Regions from separate parts of the Martinezella sp. CNPSo 3795 genome, predicted to be linked through region 3. Evidence: riboswitches for the same ligand, from Rfam matches in the RefSeq annotation. Region 3 holds a riboswitch; each other region holds the start of a gene.
The links. Region 3 has a riboswitch for cobalamin ahead of AC13QY_RS30980 (acyl-CoA thioesterase). Riboswitches for the same ligand answer to the same signal wherever they lie in the genome.
Positions count from the first base shown of each region.

Region 1: it holds a riboswitch for cobalamin, as region 3 does, so the genes downstream of both, AC13QY_RS14320 (DUF1636 family protein) here and AC13QY_RS30980 (acyl-CoA thioesterase) in region 3, are expected to answer to the same signal.
Region 2: it holds a riboswitch for cobalamin, as region 3 does, so the genes downstream of both, cobU (bifunctional adenosylcobinamide kinase/adenosylcobinamide-phosphate guanylyltransferase) here and AC13QY_RS30980 (acyl-CoA thioesterase) in region 3, are expected to answer to the same signal.
Region 4: it holds a riboswitch for cobalamin, as region 3 does, so the genes downstream of both, AC13QY_RS31405 (CbtB domain-containing protein) here and AC13QY_RS30980 (acyl-CoA thioesterase) in region 3, are expected to answer to the same signal.

Region 1 is NZ_JBXSOQ010000004.1:192,668-198,137, reverse strand. It holds gene AC13QY_RS14335 (FecCD family ABC transporter permease) at 1-889, opposite strand, end outside; gene AC13QY_RS14330 (ABC transporter substrate-binding protein) at 953-1,912, opposite strand; gene AC13QY_RS14325 (ABC transporter ATP-binding protein) at 1,933-2,712, opposite strand; gene AC13QY_RS14320 (DUF1636 family protein) at 2,723-3,136, opposite strand; cobalamin riboswitch at 3,245-3,461, opposite strand; gene AC13QY_RS14315 (FAD/NAD(P)-binding protein) at 3,654-5,069, opposite strand; gene AC13QY_RS14310 (hypothetical protein) at 5,090-5,407, shown strand.
Region 2 is NZ_JBXSOQ010000004.1:230,957-236,426, forward strand. It holds gene AC13QY_RS14485 (cobyric acid synthase) at 1-1,005, shown strand, start outside; gene AC13QY_RS14490 (chloride channel protein) at 1,002-2,798, opposite strand; cobalamin riboswitch at 2,978-3,377, shown strand; gene cobU (bifunctional adenosylcobinamide kinase/adenosylcobinamide-phosphate guanylyltransferase) at 3,519-4,043, shown strand; gene cobW (cobalamin biosynthesis protein CobW) at 4,049-5,098, shown strand; gene cobN (cobaltochelatase subunit CobN) at 5,108-5,470, shown strand, end outside.
Region 3 is NZ_JBXSOQ010000020.1:47,680-53,149, reverse strand. It holds gene AC13QY_RS30985 (LysR family transcriptional regulator) at 13-894, opposite strand; gene AC13QY_RS30980 (acyl-CoA thioesterase) at 887-1,726, opposite strand; cobalamin riboswitch at 1,826-2,036, opposite strand; gene cynR (transcriptional regulator CynR) at 2,331-3,221, opposite strand; gene AC13QY_RS30970 (carbonic anhydrase) at 3,333-3,992, shown strand; gene cynS (cyanase) at 4,024-4,494, shown strand; gene AC13QY_RS30960 (nuclear transport factor 2 family protein) at 4,601-5,065, shown strand.
Region 4 is NZ_JBXSOQ010000022.1:36,164-41,633, forward strand. It holds gene AC13QY_RS31390 (SDR family oxidoreductase) at 1-584, opposite strand, end outside; gene AC13QY_RS31395 (alpha/beta fold hydrolase) at 818-1,693, shown strand; partial or broken gene AC13QY_RS31400 (hypothetical protein) at 1,903-2,465, opposite strand; cobalamin riboswitch at 2,651-2,774, shown strand; gene AC13QY_RS31405 (CbtB domain-containing protein) at 2,807-3,019, shown strand; gene AC13QY_RS31410 (CbtA family protein) at 3,033-3,803, shown strand; gene nrdF (class 1b ribonucleoside-diphosphate reductase subunit beta) at 3,982-4,956, opposite strand; partial or broken gene AC13QY_RS31420 (class 1b ribonucleoside-diphosphate reductase subunit alpha) at 4,977-5,470, opposite strand, start outside.

The DNA.
Region 1 (5,470 bases), on a different contig from region 3:
GTGCGCCGAAAGCGGCGCTCAGCGGCACCACGCGCACATTGTCGCCGCCCACGATCAGCCGCACGAAATGCGGCACCATCAACCCGACGAAACCGATTGCGCCTGAAAAGGCGACCATCACGCCGGTCAGCAGCGCCGTGATGACGAAGAGTAGCAAGCGAAATCGTGCAACGGCAATGCCAAGCGTGACGGCCGTTTCATCGCCCATCGCAAGTGCATTGAGCTCCCTCGTCTTCGGAAGAAGTGAAACGAGGCAGAACAGCAGGATGCCGGCGGGATAGATAAGATGTTGCCATTGCGCCAGTCCTAACCCGCCCAGCATCCAGAAGACAACGGTGTTGGCGGCTCTCGGATCGCCCAGAAAGATCAGGAGGTTGCCAAGCGCCGTGAACACGAAGGCTACCGCCACGCCCGACAGGACGAGCCGATCGGCCGAATGCGAGCGCGTCAGCCGCGTCGTCAGCCCGACGGCCGCGGTTGCGAGCAAGGCGCCGGCAAAAGCGAACAACGGCACCGTCAACAGGCCGAGGATCAGCCCGGTATGCAATAGCGCCAGAATGGCGCCGAATGCCGCCCCGGAGGAGACGCCGAGGAGATGCGGGTCCGCCAATGGATTTCGCGTCAGCGCCTGCAGGACGGCGCCGGTGATGGCAAGCCCCGCCCCGACGAGCGCCGCCAGAACGACGCGCGGAAAACGGACGTCCCAGACGATGCTTTCCTGCCCGCTGGACCAGGTGGCCGGAAAGGCACCAACATGCAGTCTGTTGCCGACAATCGACCAGACGGTGGAGAACGGAATGGATGCCGAACCGAGCGAAACACCGGCGGTGATCGACAGAATGAAGCCTATGGCGAGCAAGGGGATGAGGATGGAGAGATTGAGGCGCATGCTTGAAACTTGAGGAAGGGATCCGCCCCATGATCGACTGGTGCGGATCGGCATTGCAGACGATTACATGGCGCTCGGGTGAAAGGCCCTGGCCAGCGTGGCGATGGCCTCGATGTTGCGCGGCCCCGGCGTCGCCTCCACATAGGGCAGCACGACGAAGCGGTCATTCTTCACGGCATCGATATTCCTGAAGGCCGGATTGCCCTTGAGAAAGGCGATCTTCTGGGCGGCAGTGACCTGGCCGTAATCGACGATGACGATCACTTCAGGGTTCTTCTCGATGACCGGCTCCCAGGACACTTCAGTCCAGCTCTTCTCGACGTCGTCCATCACATTGACGCCGCCGGCAGCCTCGATCAAGGCAGTCGGAATGCCGTAGCGCCCCGATGTGAACGGCTTTTCCTCACCGGAGTCATAGACGAAAACGCTGGTCGGCTTGGCGACATGACCGATCCTCGCCTGGACCTCGCCAAGCTGCTTGCGATAGCCGGCGACCAGCGCTTCCGCCCTGTCCTCGACGCGGAAGATCCTGCCGAGATTGAGGAGATCCACGAACATGTCGTCCATGGTCGGCTTGTTCTTCTGCATGACGAAGATGCAAGATTCGGTCAGCTCATAGACCTTGATGCCGAAGGGGGCGAGCGTTTCCGGAGTTACCTCGCCGCCGACCTTCATGCCGTAGTTCCAGCCGGCAAAGAAGAAATCCGCATTGGCGCCGAGCAGCACCTCTTTGCTCGGATATTTCGGCGACAGCTCCGGCAGTTCCCTCACGCCGTCACGCAGCTTCTCATCCAGCGTCTTCCAGCCGGAAATGCCGGTATAGCCGACCATGCGGTCCTGTAGCTTCAGCGCCAACATCATCTCGGTCAGGTTGACGTCGTTGGAAACGGCCCGCTCCGGCGCTTTGTCGAAGGTCACATCGCGATTGCAGCTGCGCACGGTGACAGGCTCGGCGAGCGTCGTGCCCGCAAACAGGCTTCCGATAAGCAAGGCCGCGGCAGACAGGGACATGCGAGAAAACATGAATAACTCCAATGATCGTATTATCGAAGGGAAAAGGAAAAGCGCTGCGGGCCGCCGTCGGTGTGATGCAGCCGCGTACCAACCCTGAAAGCGTTCGAGACATGCTCCACAGTCAGGACTTCGGCAGGTTCGCCGTGGCCCATAAGCCGCCCGCAATCCATGACGGCGATCTGCGTCGCAAAATCAGCAGCGAGATTGATATCGTGCAGCGTCGTGATGATCGTCGGGCCGAGTCTCTTGAGTAGCTCAAGAATCTCGAGCTGATGGCGGATGTCGAGGTGATTGGTCGGCTCGTCGAGGATGATGAGTTCCGGCTCCTGTGCCAAGGCGCGGGCGATCAGCGTCCGTTGCTTCTCACCACCCGACAGCGACGCGAATTGCCGCTGTGCCAAAGACTCCAGTTCCAGACGGGCAAGCGCCTTGGTCGTGACCTCATGGTCGCGATCGCTCCAGCGTGCCATGCCCTTGCGGTGCGGGATGCGGCCCATCAACACCACGTCCCGCACGCTGAAGGGAAAATCACCTGGCGTCTCCTGCGGCACGACGGCGATGCGCTGCGCCGCCTCCCGCGGACCTATGGACCAAAGATCGATGCCGTCGAGACGCACCGAACCTCGCTGCGGCTTGAGGCCGCGATAGAGGCAGCGCAGCAAGGTCGACTTGCCGGCTCCATTCGGACCGATGATCGCAAGCCGGGCGCCGGCCTCGACTGATAGCGTGATGCCACTGATGATCGGCATTCCCTTCTGGGGACCCCAGCTGATGCCGTCTGCTTCCAGTCGTGCGCTTCGTTCGGACATGACCCGGCTCCTATTGCAATACGACCAGCTGGCGTTCGGCTGATACGATGGCGGCGGGAATGCGCGCGAGGGTCTTGCCTGCCAGCGCTCTCGGGCGTTCGCTTTCGCGGGTCAGCCCATCGGGGCGATCCCGATAAAGCTTCGCGAAGGAGACGAGCGCACCGATATCGCTCGCATCCTCGATGTCACCGAAGAGGTACGTCGACTTTGGCGTGGCCTGGAAAGCGACCGTGCACGGCCGTTCGCAGCCCGCCATACAGACGCTGCCCTCCAGGCTGAAATCATCTGCGAGTGCGGCGTCAGCCTGGGAGATCGCCATCTGCAGATGTTTCAGGAGTTCGAGGCCCGGCCGGCACGGTTTGCCGACATGACGGCAGTTGGTGCACACGGTGATCCGGTGCGTCGCCTCTTTTGTATTATCCATGAGATGCCTCCCGGAGATTTCGCCGGAGGCACAGTCAAGATGGGGCCAGCGGACGCAGCGGCGCCCTCGCCCAACCACTGATTTTCCATCGGAACACCCCGTCCGTTGCGGTTGATATCGTCGATGGCAGGTCTCCTGGCTCGCGGGTCACAACTCGTTCGCGCCTTCCCGGCTTGACGCCAGTGGCATATTGCGAACGCGCTCTCCGCTTACAGTTGCGGGGGCAGCCACGGTCTTGGCCCCTGATGGGTAATCCGCACCGTGTTCCCTTTTCAGCCGCCATCCGGATCGATCCGAAAGCAGCACCATCGGCGGTATTCATGTCATAGAAAGCGGATGCGGGCAACGGGGATGTCATATGCGCTTTCATTTGTCCTGGAGCTTCGGCCTGAGTAGGCAATCGTTACGTTATTACATAACAAATGACAAGCCATTATCTCCGCTCGAGGCCGCAACTGCGATATGCATATGCGGCAGCACTCAATCGCGATCCAGAATGAAAGAAACCGCAGGGCTGTCAGACCGCCTTGCACTGAGGATGAAAACGCTCCGCGACGCTCTCTGCCGCCGCATAGGCCTGCGTCACGATCTCAGGCACCAGATCGATGTCGGGGAGACTTCCAAGTCCCAGGGGACCAATCGCAAAAAGCCCGTCTGTCGTACGCCCGTTGACCTCAAGCGAGCCTGTCGCGTCCACGGCGAGACCGAGGCCAAGCTCGTCCGGCACCGCGAGACCGGCATCGATGAGGCTACGCAGCAAGGGTGCATTCAAATCCGGCGCCTGGCACCGACAATCGATTACGTCGTCGGCATAGAGCTGCTCGGTCTCCTGCCGGCCAGCCGGCTTCAAAACCAGCCCGGTCGGCGTGCGGCGGATAAAATGACCGCGCCGCAGCAGCGTATTGCCCTCGGCAAGCTCCTGATTGAGGCGTACATGCAGCGCCTCGGGAAGCCGATTGCGATGGCTGTCATAAAGCGCCCGCAAATGGCGGTTGAACTGCTGCTTCTGCCCGGCTGGCAGAGATCGCCAAAGCGAGCGCGCATGCTTGCGCAAGCCGTTCATGACGGATTGCCAGCTCTGGCCGTTCGCCTCCGCCTCGACGCAAGCCTTGCGGACGAAGCGGACGATCTCGCTGAGCTTGCCGGGCATCTCGTCGGCAGGGAAAACCGGATCGGCATTGTTGCGTGTGTGGCTCTGCGGCAGAAAGCCTCGCCGCGAAACAATGGTGATCTGCCCCGTATAGCCGTTCTCACGCATCTGCAGCAGCCGATCGACGACGCGCAGGCCGCTTCCGAGCAGGATCGTATGCGGTCGCGACACGAGACGGCGCGCCCGCACCGTCGTCGGCACGGTCACGAGATCGCTGGCCTGGAATTCGTGATCGCTAATGCCATAGCCTGTCGCCAGCACCACCATGTCGAAAGGCGCATTGGCGGCGCCATCGCTTTCCACTACGAAACGGCCGCCCCGAACACGCCGAAGCCCGAAGACCGTCTCGCTGCTGACCTGCACCGCCACATCCCGCCGTGACGAGAAGGCTTCCGAAAAGCGCTGATAGACGTAGTCGCTGAAAATGCTCTTCGGTACGAAGATCTGCAAAAAACCGGGTATGGCGGCGGGGACGGCGCTGCGGAAAGGCGCATTACCGCAAAGCCATTGATTGAAGTCGTCGGGATCTCCCGCGGAAACGGAAAGATCGCGAACACGGCTGTTGAGAATTTCACTGCTATGTCCGGAGGCGAGCGCCTGTCCGCCGCTGACGGTGGAATTAGGATCGAAAAGCTGCAGATGGAAGGGAAAGCGAACCGTCTTCATCAGGGCGATCGCCATCATCATGCCGGAAAAACCGCGCCCGATCACGGCAATGCGAGGCATCGCATAAGGCCGCGCTGTCGCGTTCGTCCTGGCGGAAAAGAATCCCTGAACCGTCATATCAACTCCTGGGGCGAGAGGTGGTCGATCATGCCTTTCTTGGGCTTGCTGACTTCACAGGTCCGGAAACACAGAGCCGATATCCGGGCCTCGGCAACCTTGGGACTGCGGCCGACAGAACGCACGAAAGCCGCTTCCGTTCTCAATACGCGTCGCGCTTCTTCAATCAGGACCCTTCCAAAATGAAAGATGCGACAGGCAGGTCCAACTCTGATCCAACACCAGATGCCTGCAATCAGCCGCCATATGATTACTTCGTCAAAAGCCATCAGGCAGCAGAATTATTGCCATTGTCTACTTATTTAGTCGTATATGAAAGCGCGAAAACGCTCCGCTAGCAAGTGCTTTCTTGTCCGGGCGGAATAGGGTCGACGAAGCTGCGGTACAGAAAACGGCGGGCG
Region 2 (5,470 bases), on a different contig from region 3:
GGCTTTGCGACACGCGCCAATGTCCCCGTCGTGCTGGTCGGCGACATAGATCGCGGCGGCGTGATCGCGTCACTGGTCGGCACGTATCATATATTGCCGGAGGAAGACCGGCGGATGATCCGTGGCTATCTGATCAACAAGTTCCGTGGCGATGTCTCCTTGTTCGGTGAGGGCATAGAGGCCATCGGCGGCTTCACTGGCTGGCAATGCCATGGCGTCGTGCCGTGGCTGAAGGCGGCGGCGCGTCTGCCGGCGGAGGATTCCGTTGTGCTGGAGCGGCTTGCTCGTGGCTCCTCCGGCGCGCTCAAGGTCGCCGTGCCGGTGCTGTCGCGGATTGCCAATTTCGACGATCTTGACCCGCTGCGAGCCGAGCCCGATGTCGATCTGGTTTTCGTTCGCGCTGGAGAGCGTTTGCCCGCCGATGCAGGGCTTGTGGTGCTACCTGGCTCGAAGTCTACGATCGGTGACCTCCTCGATCTGCGTGAGCATGGGTGGGATCGCGATATTGCTGCCCATGTGCGCCGCGGCGGTCGCGTCATCGGTATTTGCGGCGGCTATCAGATGCTCGGCCATACCGTTTACGATCCGCTCGGTATCGAGGGATCGGTGACCGAGACGCCCGGATTGGGTCTTTTGGATATCGAGACGGAAATGGCTCCGGAAAAGACGGTACGGAATAGCACTGCCGTTTCCAAGGAATATGATGTGCCGCTATCGGGCTATGAAATCCATCTTGGCGTGACGCGGGGTCCGGACTGCGAGCGGCCATCGACCTTGATCGACGGGCGGCCCGATGGAGCCATATCGCCGGATGGCCGTGTTATGGGCACTTACCTGCATGGTCTTTTCGGCAGCGATGCTTACCGGGCGAAGCTGCTGGCAAGCTTCGGTCTTTCCGGCGAGCGCATGAACTATCGCGCCAGCGTCGATGCGGCGCTGGACGAAGTTGCGGCAGAGCTGGAAAGTGTACTCGATCCCGCCTGGCTCGACGGTCTGGTCGCCTAAAGTTCCCCCGACACTTCCCGCCGCCGGCGGTCGAGTTCTTCGCTGTAGCGGCGCAGCGTATAGCTCTCCGTCAGCAGACCGATGACCTTACGCTCGATCAAATCGTTGACCACAACGAGCGCTTCGCTCTTCGTCTGGTCGAACATCGCGGCTGCCTGCTTGGCGTTCATTTGCGGCTGCAGGAATTCGTTACGCAGCCGGATGAAATCGGAAAGGCCGTGCTCCTCGTCGTCCTTTTCGATCGGGCTCGCATAGACGTCGGGCACGAGAACCATTCCGGAATATTTCTCGTTCTTGTCGATCAGGATGACGCGCTGCGCCGAGCCGATCGGAAAATTCTTGCGGAATTCCTCGATGCTCATGTCGATGCTGCCCGTGTGCACGTCGGGGCGCATCATGCGGGCGACCGTCAGATTGCGGATCCAGCCGACATCGTGGGCGCTGCGGATGCTCTCGCCGCGCAAATGGAAGCGCCATGTGGCGAAGGAGTAGCCGAAGGTCGTGCGCACCACCAGCGACGAGGTGATGACGGCGGCCAGCACCAGGGCAGTGATCGGAAAGTCCCCGGTGATTTCAAGCGCCAGGAAGGTCATGGTCAGCGGGCCGCCGATGATGGCAACGGCCAGCGAGCTCATGCCGACGACGGCATAGACGACCGGCGTCAGCGTGGCATGATCGAAATAGGGTGCACAATAAGCGAAGATCTTGCCGAGCAGCGCGCCCATGAACAGCGAAGCGAAGAAGAGGCCGCCTCTGAAGCCGGAGCCGATCGATATTGCGGAGGCGAGCGATTTCAGTAGGAATAGACCCAGCAAGGCGCCCAGCGTCACGTCCGTAGACAGATTGAGATGCAGCGCGCCATGCCCGGCAGACAGGACCTGCGGCGAAATCAGCGCCAGTGTTCCGACGACGAGCCCGCCGAGCGCGGGCCGGAAAGGCGGCGCGATGGAACTCTTGCGTGCCAATTCTTCGACCCAGGCGACGCCCTGCATGATCAGGATGCCGATACCGGCGCAGAAGGCACCAAGCAGGATGGCTGGAAGATAATCCGCCGGAACGATCGCCCCGAAATGATCGATATCGATGGCGAAGTCATCGCCGGCAAGCAGTCTTGCAATCATCGTCGATATCAGTGCCGAGACGACGACAGGGGTTAGCGTCAGGATCGAATAGCTGCCGATGATGAGCTCAAAGGCATAGAAGGCACCGGTGAGCGGCGCATTGAATGCTGCGGCAATAGCACCCGCAGCACCGCAGCCGACGAGCATGCGCAGGTCTGCGCGGCGCATCTGCATCTTATAGCCGAATTTGGAGGCAATGCCGGCCGCGAGCTGCGTGTAACCCGCTTCAAGCCCGACGGACGCGCCGAATCCATTCGAGATCAGGTTCTGCACGGCGACGATGATGCTGTCGGTAAGCGACATCCGGCCGCCATGCAGCGCATTGGCTTCGATCGGGTCGACCATCGGCTTCTTGCGCGTGCGCGACAATATGTAGAGCAATATGCCGAGAATGATGCCGCCTGCGATCGGTGCGATGAACAACACCGATTTGTCGGGAATCGCCATTGCTGCCGAACTCAAGCGTTCGTAGTCGGTTATACCGTAGATGACGCTGTGAAGCTTGCGCGAGATATAGCTCATCGCGGTGACGGCACAGCCGGACGCTATTCCCACCAGCGCGCCGGCAAAAACAAGTCCCAGCTCGCCACGGCGCAGCAATGCCCTGAAGCGACCGAGATCGAATAGGACCGAGAAGACGCCGAGACGTCGCGGTTGGAATTTCTGCAGCATTGGAAGCGGACGATACGTTTTGCTCGAATGTGAGGGCTTACCTTCTATAAACTCCTAACATCAAAGAAATACGGCAAAAAAGCCGCTGGTTTTATGGGAATTTTCAACCGAATTCGCAATCAGGATGGCGCAGGTCGCATCCATGCCCTTGATTGACTTGAACTCAGTGAAAGCCTAATCATTGCGGCATAACGAATGGTTCCTGAGCGGCGATCTGCCGCATGGGATGAAAAGGGAATGTGAAGGGGCGGACCCAATCCGGGCGTTCTCATCACAGCCGACCCCGCGACTGTAGAGCGGTCAGGGTCTTTCGTTCGGTTTGAAGTCTATTTCGTCGATGGTTCGCATGGGGCGAACGGGGGCGAGGCAGGCGCAAATCGAAAAAGCCACTGGTGTGGCATCATGATTAACCGGGGCTGGACGCCTCTTATTCTACGAATCGTCCGCCTTTTCATGATGCATTGCCGGGAAGGTGAGAAAGATCCGCTGGCGCACGATCGGGGGCGACCGGTTTCGGTCCGCCCCCGTCGCGTCGCCTCATCCGCGAGCCAGGAGACCTGCCATGCGTGCCGGGCGCAGAGCCTGTTTTGGGACGCGAGTTCCGCTGCCAGCACGGAGGTTGTCATGGCGCAAGACGAGTTTTCGGCGTGTAGGCGCCTGTTTCCCGGTTCCAGCGACGTGCTGCCGACCCTCGCTTTTGCTCGAGAGCGGGCATAACGCATGTCGTCTTCGATTTCCCAAGCGGTCTTCGTTCTTGGCGGCGCGCGCTCCGGCAAATCCAGGTTTGCAGAATCGCTGGTGTCGGATACCGGCCTCGAATGTCACTATGTGGCGACAGGGCGGGCGTGGGATGACGAGATGCGCGAGCGCATCGCCAAGCATCGTGCCGATCGCGGCGATCTATGGCAGACGCATGAGGAGCCTATGGATCTCGTCGGGCAGCTTGCCGCTATCGACGCGGAGGGGCGGGCGGTGCTTATCGACTGCCTGACGCTCTGGGTGACCAATCTGATGATGGCCGAGCGGGATATGGCGGCAGAATTTGCCGCTCTCACTGCATTTCTGCCGACTGCGCGATCAAGGCTCGTTCTCGTCTCCAACGAGGTGGGCTTGGGAATCGTACCAGAAAATCGCATGGCGCGCGAATTTCGCGATCATGCCGGCCGCCTGCACCAGATGGTCGCGGCGGCGAGTGCCGAAGTTTATTTTATCGCAGCGGGCTTGCCGCTGAAAATGAAGGGCTGATCCATATGAACCAGGAAAAGATTCCCGCCACCGTCATCACTGGCTTCCTGGGAGCCGGCAAGACGACGATGATCCGCAACCTCCTGCAGAATGCCGGCGGCAAGAAGATCGCGCTGATCATCAACGAGTTCGGCGACCTCGGCGTTGATGGCGACGTGCTGAAGGGCTGCGGTGCGGAGAACTGCACGGAAGATGACATCATCGAGCTGACCAATGGCTGCATCTGCTGCACCGTCGCCGACGACTTCATCCCGACGATGACGAAGCTTCTGGAGCGCGATGCGCGCCCGGATCATATCGTCATCGAAACATCAGGCCTTGCCCTGCCGCAGCCGCTGGTTGCCGCCTTCAACTGGCCTGACATTCGCACCCATGTCACCGTCGACGGCGTCATCACGGTGGTCGACAGCGCGGCTGTTGCCGCCGGCCGTTTCGCCGACGATCACGACGCCGTAGAGGCTGCTCGCGTCGAGGACGACTCGCTTGATCACGAAAGCCCGATCGAGGAACTGTTCGAGGATCAGCTGACCTGCGCCGATCTGATCGTGCTCAACAAGACCGATCTGATCGACACTGATGGTCTCGGCCGCGTCCGCGCCGAAGTAGCCTCGCGCACCGCCCGCAAGCCGACAATCATCGAGGCCAAGAACGGCGATGTGCCCGCCACTGTCCTGCTCGGCCTCGGGATCGGCACGGAAGACGATATCGTCAACCGCAAATCTCACCACGAGTTGGAGCACGAGGATGGCACGCCGCATGACCACGACGAGTTCGACAGCTTCGTCGTCGAACTCGGCCCGATTGCCGATCCGGCCGCCTTCGTCGATGCGCTGAAGGGCGTGATTGCGGAGCATGATGTGCTGCGCCTCAAGGGCTTCGTCGATGTCCCCGGCAAGCCCATGCGCCTGCAGCTTCAGGCCGTCGGCAGCCGCATCGACACCTATTTCGATCGCGCCTGGACGCCGGGTGAAGCCCGCGCGACCCGGCTTGTCGTGATCGGCCTGCACGAGATGGACGAGACGATCGTTCGCAAGGCGATCGAAGCATTGGTCTAAGGGACGTCCATGCACCTCCTTCTAGCCCAAAAGGGAACCATCAGCGACGGAGAGGAGGCGATCGACCTTGGGCAGTCGCCCGGCGATATCCTCTTTCTGTCGGCCGCCGATACCGAGCTTGCGGCGATTGCCGCAGCCCACGGAGAGGGCGGCCGTTCCCTTCGGCTTGCAAGCCTGATGAGCCTCAAGCATCCGATGTCCGTCGATACCTATATTGACAGAACGGCGCGGTATGCGAAGCTCATCATCGTGCGGGCGCTCGGAGGAGCAAGCTACTTCCACTATGCGCTGGAAGCGCTGCATGCCTGTGCAGCGCGCCAGGGTGCCTTGATCGCGGTGCTGCCGGGAGATTCGAAACCCGATCCCGGGCTA
Region 3 (5,470 bases):
GATGCGAGACCCTCACGCCCCCCTGGACGCCGTGAGAAAGCCCGCAATGAAATCGATGGCCTCTTCCCCACGTCTCAGGCCGAGATGAATGCTCTTGTGGATCCCCGTCCGGCCGATCCGCACCGGGCGAACGCCAAGCGTTGCTGCCTCCTGGCGCACCAGCCAGTCCGGGATGGCGCTGACGCCACGGCCTGCCGCCACCAGCTGGAGCATCATCTCGGTTGTCTCGATATTGCGGTGGTGCCGCGGACTGCAATTGGCGGGCACCAGGAATTGCGTGAACACGTCCAACCTCTGCGGCGGAACAGGGTAGGTCAGGAGCGTTTCATGGGTGAGATCCATCGGGTCGGCATAGTCCCTACTCGCCAGCCTGTGATCGCTCGGTACGGCGAGCACGAGCTCATAGTCGAACACCGGCACATACAGGATACCCGGTGCCTCTATCGGATCCGGAGTGATCAGGATGTCGATCTCGTGGACCATCAGCGCTGACACACCGCCGGCTGCGAATGAGGTCGTCAGCTCCAGGTCTACCTGAGGCCAGTCCACGAGGTAGGGTTTTGTAACCCCCATCAGCCATTGATGGCATGGATGACATTCCATACCGATCTTCAAAGAACCTCGCTGCCCCTGACGATAGTCCGTCAGGACATGTTCGGCCCTCTCGATCTGCGGCAGGACACGCTGCGCCACCGAGACGACGTAGCGGCCGGCCTGTGTGAGACGGAGATTGCGACCGTCCTTCTCCCACATCGCCACGCCATAGCGGTCTTCGAGCTTTCGGATCGTATGGCTGAGCGCGGACTGGGTCACGTTCAGCCGTTCCGCGGCTGCGGTCAGACTTCCCAGGCGATCCACTTCGAGCAGGATCGATAAATGCTGACGGTCAAGCATGAGCGTACCCGTCCTCGCTTCGGGAGAGTTCTACCGCTGGGGCGGCCTCGCGTATGTTAATCGGCCGGCTGTCTTCGCCGACCGCCACCATGTTGAAGAATCCAGTGGCGGTAATGGATCTTTCGCCTGTAAGCAGATTCTCCGACCAGAGCTTTGTCTCAACAAGCATCGAGCTGTGACCCACACGTTCGATACGTGCCTCCGCCTCGACGATCTCCCCGATCTCAATGGGTCTCGCAAAGTCGACACGCTCGGATGATGCCAGGACCACCAGCTTGCCGGAGTAGCGCGATGCTTCCACGAAGGCGGCCTTCGTCATGAAGGAGATGGCCTCGCCCCCGAACATCCGCCCGACACTGTTTGCCTGATCCGGAAAAACGATATCCACCATCTTGACGCCCGCCGTCGAAAGCGGCGTCTCCATGGGCAGGAGTTCCCGCAGGAAGAAATCGCCGGCCCCCTGGCCTTCGGGAATTGCCACCATATTAAAGATGCCGCGAGTGCAGGCATGTCGCTGATGCCCTACAACTGTCTCCGCGAACATCTCCACCTCGACCGTCAGAGACCGACGTCCGGCTCTGACCGGTATCGCCGAAAATTCAACGATGTGGCCGACACGTGCCGGCTGCTTGAAATCGATGCGCTCGCACGAGGCCGTCACGAAGGGGACGCGTCCGAAGCGGCTGGCCGCTATGAATGCGACGCGGTCCATGAAAGCAAGGCCAGCTCCGCCAAACAGCGTTCCGTGATGGTTCGTATCTCCGGGAAAAACGATGTCTATGAGACTGGTCGCCAGCGCTTGCTGGCCAGTTGTTTTGATCGTCGGTGTCATCCGCACTTCCATCAGGTTGAGACGGGGCGGACGCATGACGCAGGGCGAACGGCAGGGCATGCCGATCGCGCAAAGCGGCACACCGGGACACCCCGCCCGTGGACGTTATCTATCGCGGCAGGTCTCCTGGCTTGCGGGTCATCGCTGACGTTCGTCTTCCCGAGGCGTCTTCCTCAGTGACATGTTGAACGACAACTCTCCGCCTACAGTTGCGGGGGCAGCTCCGGTATGGATGCATGACACATCGTCACCAAATTCCCTCTTAGCTCCGGATTTCGACATCCGCAGAACCACGACGGGCACACCATGCCTTGGCGAGAGCGCAGCCGTCAACCATATAACGACATCTTTATATGACTTGGTACATGGTTTATTGGGGTAGAACGCGAAGCCAATGTCTGACTTTATTGGCAAAGGGTGCACCCTACAGTGACCCGAACGCACCGTAAAACCATTTTAGAAACAAGAGCGAACAGACAGGCCTACAATTCTCAGGACGACCGCCTTGAAAGGAGCCGAACTTACGAGCCTCTACTGGTGCCAGCCCTTACAGGTCAGAAGTACACTTTCATCAATGGCTTAGAGATCCAAGCCATGATTTTTGTCACTGCCCCTCCATTTCAGCCGCCACTTCCTTAGCCAACCCAACAAAGACCAGCGCCGCCGCGCTTCGGTAAGCGTCCTTACGTTGCATCAGAACAGCGGTCCGCTGCAAGCGCACGGGATCAAGCGCAACGGCGACCAGGTCCTGATGGGCGAATGCGATTGTTGCGGGCAAGAGTGTCGACAGCCTCGTTCTGCGGACGATTTCGATCACCGCACTAATCGAGTTGGCCTCTATCTGTACTTTCGGGTGAATATCGTGCTGGCGGCAGAAGCGATCGATCTGTTCGCGCGTAGCGAACTCCGCGCTGAGTAGCACCAATGACTCGGTGCTCAGGGCCTGTAGTCCGATTGACGTTTCACTCGCCAGAGGATGCCCGGTGCTGACGACCAGGGCGAGGGTCTCCACCAGCAGGGGGTCCAGATCGATGTCCGGTGTCAGTGTGCCGGAAAACGCGATTCCGACATCGACCTCATCAGCGAGAAGCAATTCCTCCATATGCTCCTGGGAAATCTCCCGCACGTTGAGGAAGATGTTCGGGTAACGACTGTGGAACGCCTCGACGAGAGGGCCGACCAGATATGTCGTGAACGTTGGCGTCACTGCAACGCGCAACGTACCACGGCTGAGATCGCTCACGTCGTGGATAGCGCGCTTGGCTTCCCGAAACTCCTGCGATGCGCGGCGCACGTATTGCAGATAGACCTCTCCGGAATCCGTCAATCGGGTCGTGCGCCCCGATCGGTCGAACAATTGCACGCCGAGGCTTTCCTCCATCAACCTGACCTGCTGCGAAAGCGCCGGTTGCGAGACATGCAGGGCCTCTGCGGCCCGTGTGAAGCTCTGATGCTCCGCGACTGCGAGAAAATAACGAACCTGTCGGGCGAGCATGTCAAAACCTATAAGATTATCTAATCCACCTCATAATAAACGAGACTTTTACATTATGCCATGCCTTCCGTAGCCTTCATATCAACAGATCGAGACACGGAGATTGCAGCGATGAAAGACATTATTGACGGCTTTCTGAAGTTCCAGAGGGAGGCCTTTCCTGAACGGGTTAAGCTGTTCAAGGATCTGGCAAATCAGCAGAACCCGCGGGCTCTGTTCATTTCCTGCTCGGACAGCCGCCTGGTGCCTGAACTGGTTACCCAGCGCGAGCCGGGCGACCTCTTCGTCATCCGAAACGCAGGCAACATCGTCCCGTCCTACGGCCCCGAGCCGGGTGGCGTTTCCGCCTCGGTCGAATACGCCGTCGCGGCGTTGCAGGTCTCCGACATCGTGATCTGTGGCCACTCCGACTGCGGCGCGATGACCGCCATCGCGACGTGCAGGTGCCTCGACCACATGCCCGCCGTGGCCAGTTGGTTGCGCTATGCAGACTCTGCCCGCGTCGTGAACGAAGCCCGCCGGCACCAGGATCAGCCCGCCAAGGTCGCATCGATGGTGCGCGAAAACGTGATCGCCCAGCTCGCCAATATCCAGACGCACCCGTCGGTGCGGCTGGCCCTAGAAGAGGGGCGCGTCGCGCTGCATGGCTGGATTTACGACATCGCGAGCGGACTTATCGAAGCCTTTGATGGCAGCAGGGGTTCCTTCGTCTCCCTTGCGGACAATCCCGACGTCCAGGCCATCAAATACCAAGCCAGGCGCGTTGCCTGAACCCTGTATCCCAACCAAGGAGAGAATGCCAATGCTACAGTCCCAAGCCACACAAACCGCTCGCCAGGACCTGACGGACGTCATCCTCGCATCGAAGCTCAAGAAAGACCTGACCTACGCCCAGATCACTGAGGGCACCGGCCTGTCGGAAGCCTTCGTTACCGCCGCCCTGCTCGGCCAGCACCCGCTACCGGCGGACGCTGCCAAGGCCGTGGGCAAGACGCTCGATCTCGACGACGACGCCGTTGCGCTGCTGCAGACGGTTCCGGTCCGCGGCAGCATCGGGAACGGTCTGCCCACCGATCCGACCATCTACCGCTTCTACGAAATCGTGCAGGTCTATGGGACCACGCTGAAGGCCCTGGTCCACGAAAAATTCGGCGATGGCATCATCAGCGCCATCAACTTCAAGCTGAACATCGAGAAGGTTGAAGATCCGGAAGGCGGCTCGCGCGCCGTGATCACGCTGGACGGCAAGTACCTTCCGACCAAGCCGTTTTGACCGCGCTATTCGTATGCAACGCCGCACTTTCATTACCGCGATCCCCGCTGTGGCCCTTGCGGGCTCCGCGCTTGCCGCAACCGTTCAAATCACGAAAGGAAACATCATGACACGTCCCCCACTCCCCCCGTTCACCCGAGAAACTGCCGTCGAAAAGGTTCGCCTGGCCGAAGATGGCTGGAACACGCGCGATGCGGCGAAGGTCGCTCTGGCCTATACGCTCGATACACGCTGGCGTAACCGGGTCGAATTCGCGACCAATCGAGAAGAGGCTCAGGCCTTCCTGACGCGCAAGTGGAACAAGGAACACGAATACCGGCTCATCAAGGAGCTGTGGGCCTTTACGGACAACCGCATCGCGGTGCGTTATGCCTATGAATACCGTGACGACGGTGGGCAATGGTTCCGCGCTTACGGGAACGAGAACTGGCTCTTCGCCGAGGATGGACTGATGTCGCATCGGCACGCCAGCATCAACGAGATGCCAATCGCTGAAGCGGATCGCAAATACCACTGGCCCCTTGGCCGCCGTCCGGATGACCATCCGTCGCTGAGTGACCTGGGCCTCTGAGCGACGCACCAGTTCTCGTCGATCGCGCCAGTGCTCCGCTCGCACTGGTGCGATTTGCTATCATGGTGGGACGTTGACGTTCCCCCAGGCGCGCGCTCCACACAGGTTCGCGATCCGTTACCGTGCGGCAAACCAGCCTCGCAACGACGCTCGTAGTTGATATTTCTCAGGCAGCAGTTTCGGCATGCGTCGACGGCTGCACGCCGGCAACAATGTGTCAGCAGCCGTGACTGACCGGTCCGGGGCGGCAGTTTCTAAGACTGTGAACCACTTGTTCGACGACAGCAATGCAGGTGCAGAGCAGTCATCCCGCACCTGGCTGCAACGCCACTGTTAAAGATCACGACCTACGGTCAACAAAATCGGATTCGTATGATGTGAGGGGATTAGAATCCACGACCCTAT
Region 4 (5,470 bases), on a different contig from region 3:
GGGTCGTAGGCCTGCTCCGACGCCGTCTGAATGATCGTCGCACCTGGCTTCATGTGTTTGAGGGCAGCCTTCGTCAGAAGAAACGTCGCATAGATGTTAGTCTTCATCGTCGCGTCGAAGGCCTCGTAGGTGATGTCGTCAATCGACTTAGCCTGCTGTTGTCGCCCGGCGTTGTTCACGAGGATGTCGAGACCGCCCAGCGCCTTGACCGCATCGTCGACCAGTTTTTCACAGAAGGCGGCGTCACGGAGATCACCGGGCAACGCCACGCCCTTTCGGCCTTCCTTCTCGATGAGGGCGATGACTTCCTTCGCATCGGGCTCCTCGTCGGGCAGATAGTTGATGGCGACGTCTGCGCCCTCGCGGGCATAGGCGATGGCTGCGGCGCGTCCCATTCCGGAATCGCCTCCGGTGATCAGCGCCTTGCGCCCAGCGAGACGGCCGGAGCCCTTATAGGATATCTCGCCATGATCCGGCTTGGGGTTCATCTTGCCGGCAAGGCCGGGAAACGGCTGGCTCTGCTTCTGGAACGGCGGCTTCGGGTACTTCGTTGTGGGATCGTCCATTTGCGTGTCCTCCTGCATGTTCGAAATCGACCAGACGACGCTTGAAAAGACCGGCGCCGCGAGCGTCGCGCTTGCTTCCGCAAGTACGGATCGTCGGCTGATCGGAAATCGGTGCTGGAATTTCATGGCTGCGGCCTTCGACGTGCGGGCGTCACCGCCCAGGGCATCAACCAAGGTGGCGCTGTAATGTTCCATTCACCGGAACCAAGCGCCGGCCCTATGTGTTGCTTAGTCGAACCAGGAGTATCGTCATGCCGCACCTCGACATTCGCGACCTGCAGATTGCGTTCGACGAATCCGGAGCACGCGGCGGCTATCCCGTTCTCCTGTTGCATGGATGGCCCGACGACGCCTCCACTTGGAAGGCTGTGTCGTCAAACCTGCAGGACCGAAACCTTCGCCTCATTGCGCCTTACCTTCGCGGCTTCGGCGGAACCGTTTTCCGGAACGACAAGGCGTTGCGCACCGCGAACGGCGCGGTTCTCGCAATGGATGCGATCGCCCTCATGGACGGTCTCGGCATCGAGAGGTTCTCCGTCGTCGGTCACGACTGGGGCTCGAATATCGCCGAAGCTCTTGCCATTGGATGGCCGGACCGGGTCGATAGGATGGCGCTTCTTTCCTCGCTACCGCGCATGGGCGGACTGAAGATGCCGCCCTTCCGGCAGGCGCAGCGCTATTGGTATCATTGGTTCATGGCAACGAAGCGCGGCGCCGACGCAATCAAGAAGGATCCGCACGGCTTCGCGCGGCTTCAATGGGAAAACTGGAGCCCCGACGGCTGGTTCGACGAGGAGACGTTCGCCGCCGTATCGAAATCCTTCGACAATCCGGACTGGGTAGCCATTACCCTCCACAGCTACAGAGTTAGGTGGGGCGAAGCCGAGCCCGATCCGCAAAGCGTCTGGCTCGAAGACCGTATCAGGGAGACGCGATCCCTTTCTCTCCCCACGGTTTATTTTCAGGGCATGGATGACGGTGTCAATCCGCCGGAATTGTCAGAAGATCTGCACAAGAAGTTTTCCGGTCCCTTCGACCGGATTGTCCTTCAGAACGTCGGGCACTTCCCACAGCGGGAGGATCCGGAAACGGTGGCTCGGGAGCTCTCGATCTTCCTTAAAGGGTGAAACCCGTTCACTCCGCGCGAACGCGGCCGATCAGACTTCTTGGGGACAGAACAAGATTAGTGCGAAATCCTGCGCTCTAAGAGGAATGCCGTTGGCCGTGCCGATCAATGGAACATTATTCCGCTCGATCAAGTGGCAGGAGCCGCATTTCCGGTTGGCCGGGCGCAAGCACCGCCGGGAGAAATCAAACGATAGATGTTCGCGGCTTGCTAGCGCGCCAAATGTAACACCGGCCTGACGACGAGAATGCGGGCAATCGCCGCAACGCCGTTCAAGCACACCAAGCCGGCGGCAGCCACTAGATTGATCAGCACGACCTTTGCGATGATGGATAAGGAAAAGGCACCGTCTCCAGAAGGAAGAAATGCCGTGGCGGCAAAAAGGATGCCTTCGTAAGCGACCAGTGCGGCAGCGAAAGCCGCAGCCCAAGCGAGGAAGCTGCAGATTTGACCCGCGCGACAAGCGTGGCTGCCAGGAACGCCGCCAGGGCTGCGAAGCCGATGGCGATGCCCCATGCATAGCTGTCCCAATTACGCGGATAGCCAAGAATAAAATACCCAACCATCTGGTTGGCTAACCAGGCGAGCAGCACAGCAGTGAAAGCCATCCGGCGCGGCAGCATGATTACTGAGACAGTAGCCAATGCCACAAAAGGCGTGATGCAGGCAAAAACCGTGCTGAGGGCGACACTGGCACCGGCGATGATCAGTACCCAGGCAGCTGCAAAGGCCGGCGCGGAGGCACGTAGCGGAAACTGGCGGCGGTTGATCATCTCGAGTCACCCGATGAAACGTCGATGACGATTTATATCGCAGCTTCCGGCAAAAATCCAATCCGACGCGGCAATGCGGACGCGCGCAAAATTAGAAAATCAATGGCGTACAGCGTCTCTGCCCAATACTACAAGCGCCCTTCTTAAGCTGCCGATATTGACACTCCGCCAGCCTTGGTCTCATGGTGGTCTTGCATCTTCAAGGTCGAGGAAGCCGGTGAAAATCCGGCGCGGTCGCGCCACTGTAAGAGATGCGGCCCTATGGGGCTGTATCGCGAGCCAGACCCTCAACCTGAATAGGCATGTACCAACCCAGGACGCGCAATCCCCAGGAGTTCACCATGACAAGCGCTGCTTTCGCACCAACCGTTTCACCTGCTCTTCCCATACCATTGCGGGATATTGTCCCGTGGGCAATTTTTGCTGGCCTTCTCTGCCTGCTGGCGATTTACTTTGTCGGCGCCGAAGAAGGCGCAACGTCAATCATCCATGGCATGTATGTCCATGAATGGGTGCATGACGGTCGCCATCTGCTCGGTTTTCCCTGCCACTAAGAGGGACCTTTAAATGGTAAGAGATTTACTCGTTCGCGGGATGCTTGTCGGCATCATCGCCGGACTTATCAGTTTTGGCTTTTTGAAGCTCTACGGAGAACCGCAGGTAGACCGTGCGATCGCTTTTGAATCGCAGATGGATGAGGCAAAGGCGAAAGAAGAGATGGCTAAGGGCATGGCCATGCCATCTGAAGAGCCGGAACTCGTCAGCCGACCGATGCAGGCCAGTTGGGGCCTATTGACGGGCGTCATGGTCTACTGCACGGCTTTCGGCGGATTGTTCGCACTGACCTTCGCGTTTTCCTACGGACGCTTTGGTGGCACGGCCTCCCCACGGGTTTCTGCCGCCCTGGTTGCCCTGACGGGTTTCATTTCGGTCTATCTCGTGCCGAATATCAAGTATCCGGCAAATCCGCCATCGATCGGCAATCCTGAAACGATCGCTCCTCGAACCGAACTTTACTTCGGCATGATCCTGATCTCCGTCATCAGCATGATCTTCGCAGCAAAACTTCGCAGCGGCTTGATAGCTCGTTGGGGAGCCTGGAATGCGACGTTTATCGTAACCGCCGTTTACTTTGCGGTTGTCTTTCTCGCTGGACAGCTTCTGCCAGGGATCAATGAAGTTCCGGAAGGCTTCCCGGCCGATTTGCTCTGGAAGTTCCGCGTCGCGTCGATGGTTGCTCAGATACTGATGTGGGGCACATTAGGCCTTGTGTTCGGCGCAGTCGTCGAGCGCATTGTTCCGACATCACGCGCGTCGGGTCGTTTGGCCATTCATTGAAACGTGCGACCGGCCGCTCACCCTTGTGTGGCCGGTCACGCTATATCGCGAAAACGGGCCAAGAGGACCATAGTCTCCCTTGTCCTGGATCCGCCGATTCATCGGTAAATCGAAATATCCCGCCTCAATTTGCTTGATCGATGCAACCTTCGACTGGATGGCGGACTTAAAGCGCTGCTCAGAAATTCCAATCCTCATCCTCTGTGGCGACCGCCTTGCCGATCACATAGGACGAGCCCGAGCCAGAAAAGAAGTCGTGGTTCTCATCCGCATTCGGCGACAACGCCGAGAGGATGGCCGGGTTGACCTTGCAGGCTTCGGCGGGGAAGAGCGCCTCGTAGCCGAGGTTCATCAGCGCCTTGTTGGCGTTGTAATGCAAGAACTTCTTGACGTCTTCTGTTAGCCCGACGCCGTCATAGAGCGCTTCGGTATATTTAGCCTCGTTGTCATAAAGCTCCAGCAGAAGATCGAAGGCAAAGTCCTTGATCTCCTGGCGTTGCTCGTCCGAAAGCCGCTCAAGCCCGCGCTGAAATTTGTAGCCGATGTAATAGCCATGCACGGCTTCGTCGCGGATGATGAGGCGGATCATATCGGCTGTGTTGGTGAGCTTGGCGCGGCTCGACCAGAACATCGGCAGATAGAAGCCGGAATAGAACAGGAAGCTCTCAAGGAAGACGCTCGCGACTTTCTTCTTCAAGGGATCGCCAGAGGCATATTGCTCGATGATCAGCGTAGACTTCTTCTGTAGGAATTCGTTCTCCTCCGACCAGCGATAGGCATCATCGACATCGGGCGTCAGGCAGAGCGTCGAAAAGATCGAGGAATAGGAGCGCGCGTGCACCGCTTCCATGAAGGAGATGTTCGACAGCACCGCTTCTTCATGCGGGGTTACGGCATCAGCCATCAGCTTTACGGCGCCGACACCATTCTGGATCGTGTCGAGCAGCGTCAGGCCGGTGAAGACGCGGATGGTGAGCTGCTGCTCCTCAGGCTTCAGTGTCGCCCAGGATTGAATGTCGTTCGACAAGGGCACCTTTTCCGGCAGCCAGAAATTGCCGGTCAGGCGGTTCCAGACTTCGAGATCCTTATCGTCTTCAATGCGGTTCCAGTTGATGGCGCGAACGCGGCTTGCCGGCTTGAATTGCATGTTCATTGTCATCGTCCTTCAAGGGTTCAGAGCGTGCAGGAAACGCAGCCCTGAACCTGCGTGCCTTCGAGCGCCATCTGGCGAAGCCGGATGTAGTAGATGGTCTTGATGCCCTTCTTCCAGGCGTAGATCTGCGCCTTGTTGATATCGCGCGTGGTTGCGGTGTCACGGAAGAACAGCGTCAGCGACAAGCCCTGGTCGACATGCTGGGTCGCGGCCGCATAGGTGTCGATGATCTTTTCCGGCCCGATCTCGTAGGCGTCCTGGTAATAGTCGAGATTGTCGTTCGTCATGAAGGCGGCCGGGTAATAGACGCGGCCGATCTTGCCTTCCTTGCGGATCTCGATCTTGGAAACGATCGGATGGATCGAGGAGGTCGAGTGGTTGATATAGGAGATCGAGCCCGTGGGCGGCACGGCCTGGAGGTTCTGGTTATAGAGCCCGCCTTCCATGACGGCCTTCTTTAACGCAAGCCAATCCTCCTGCGTCGGGATAGCGATACCGGCTTTCTCAAAGATTT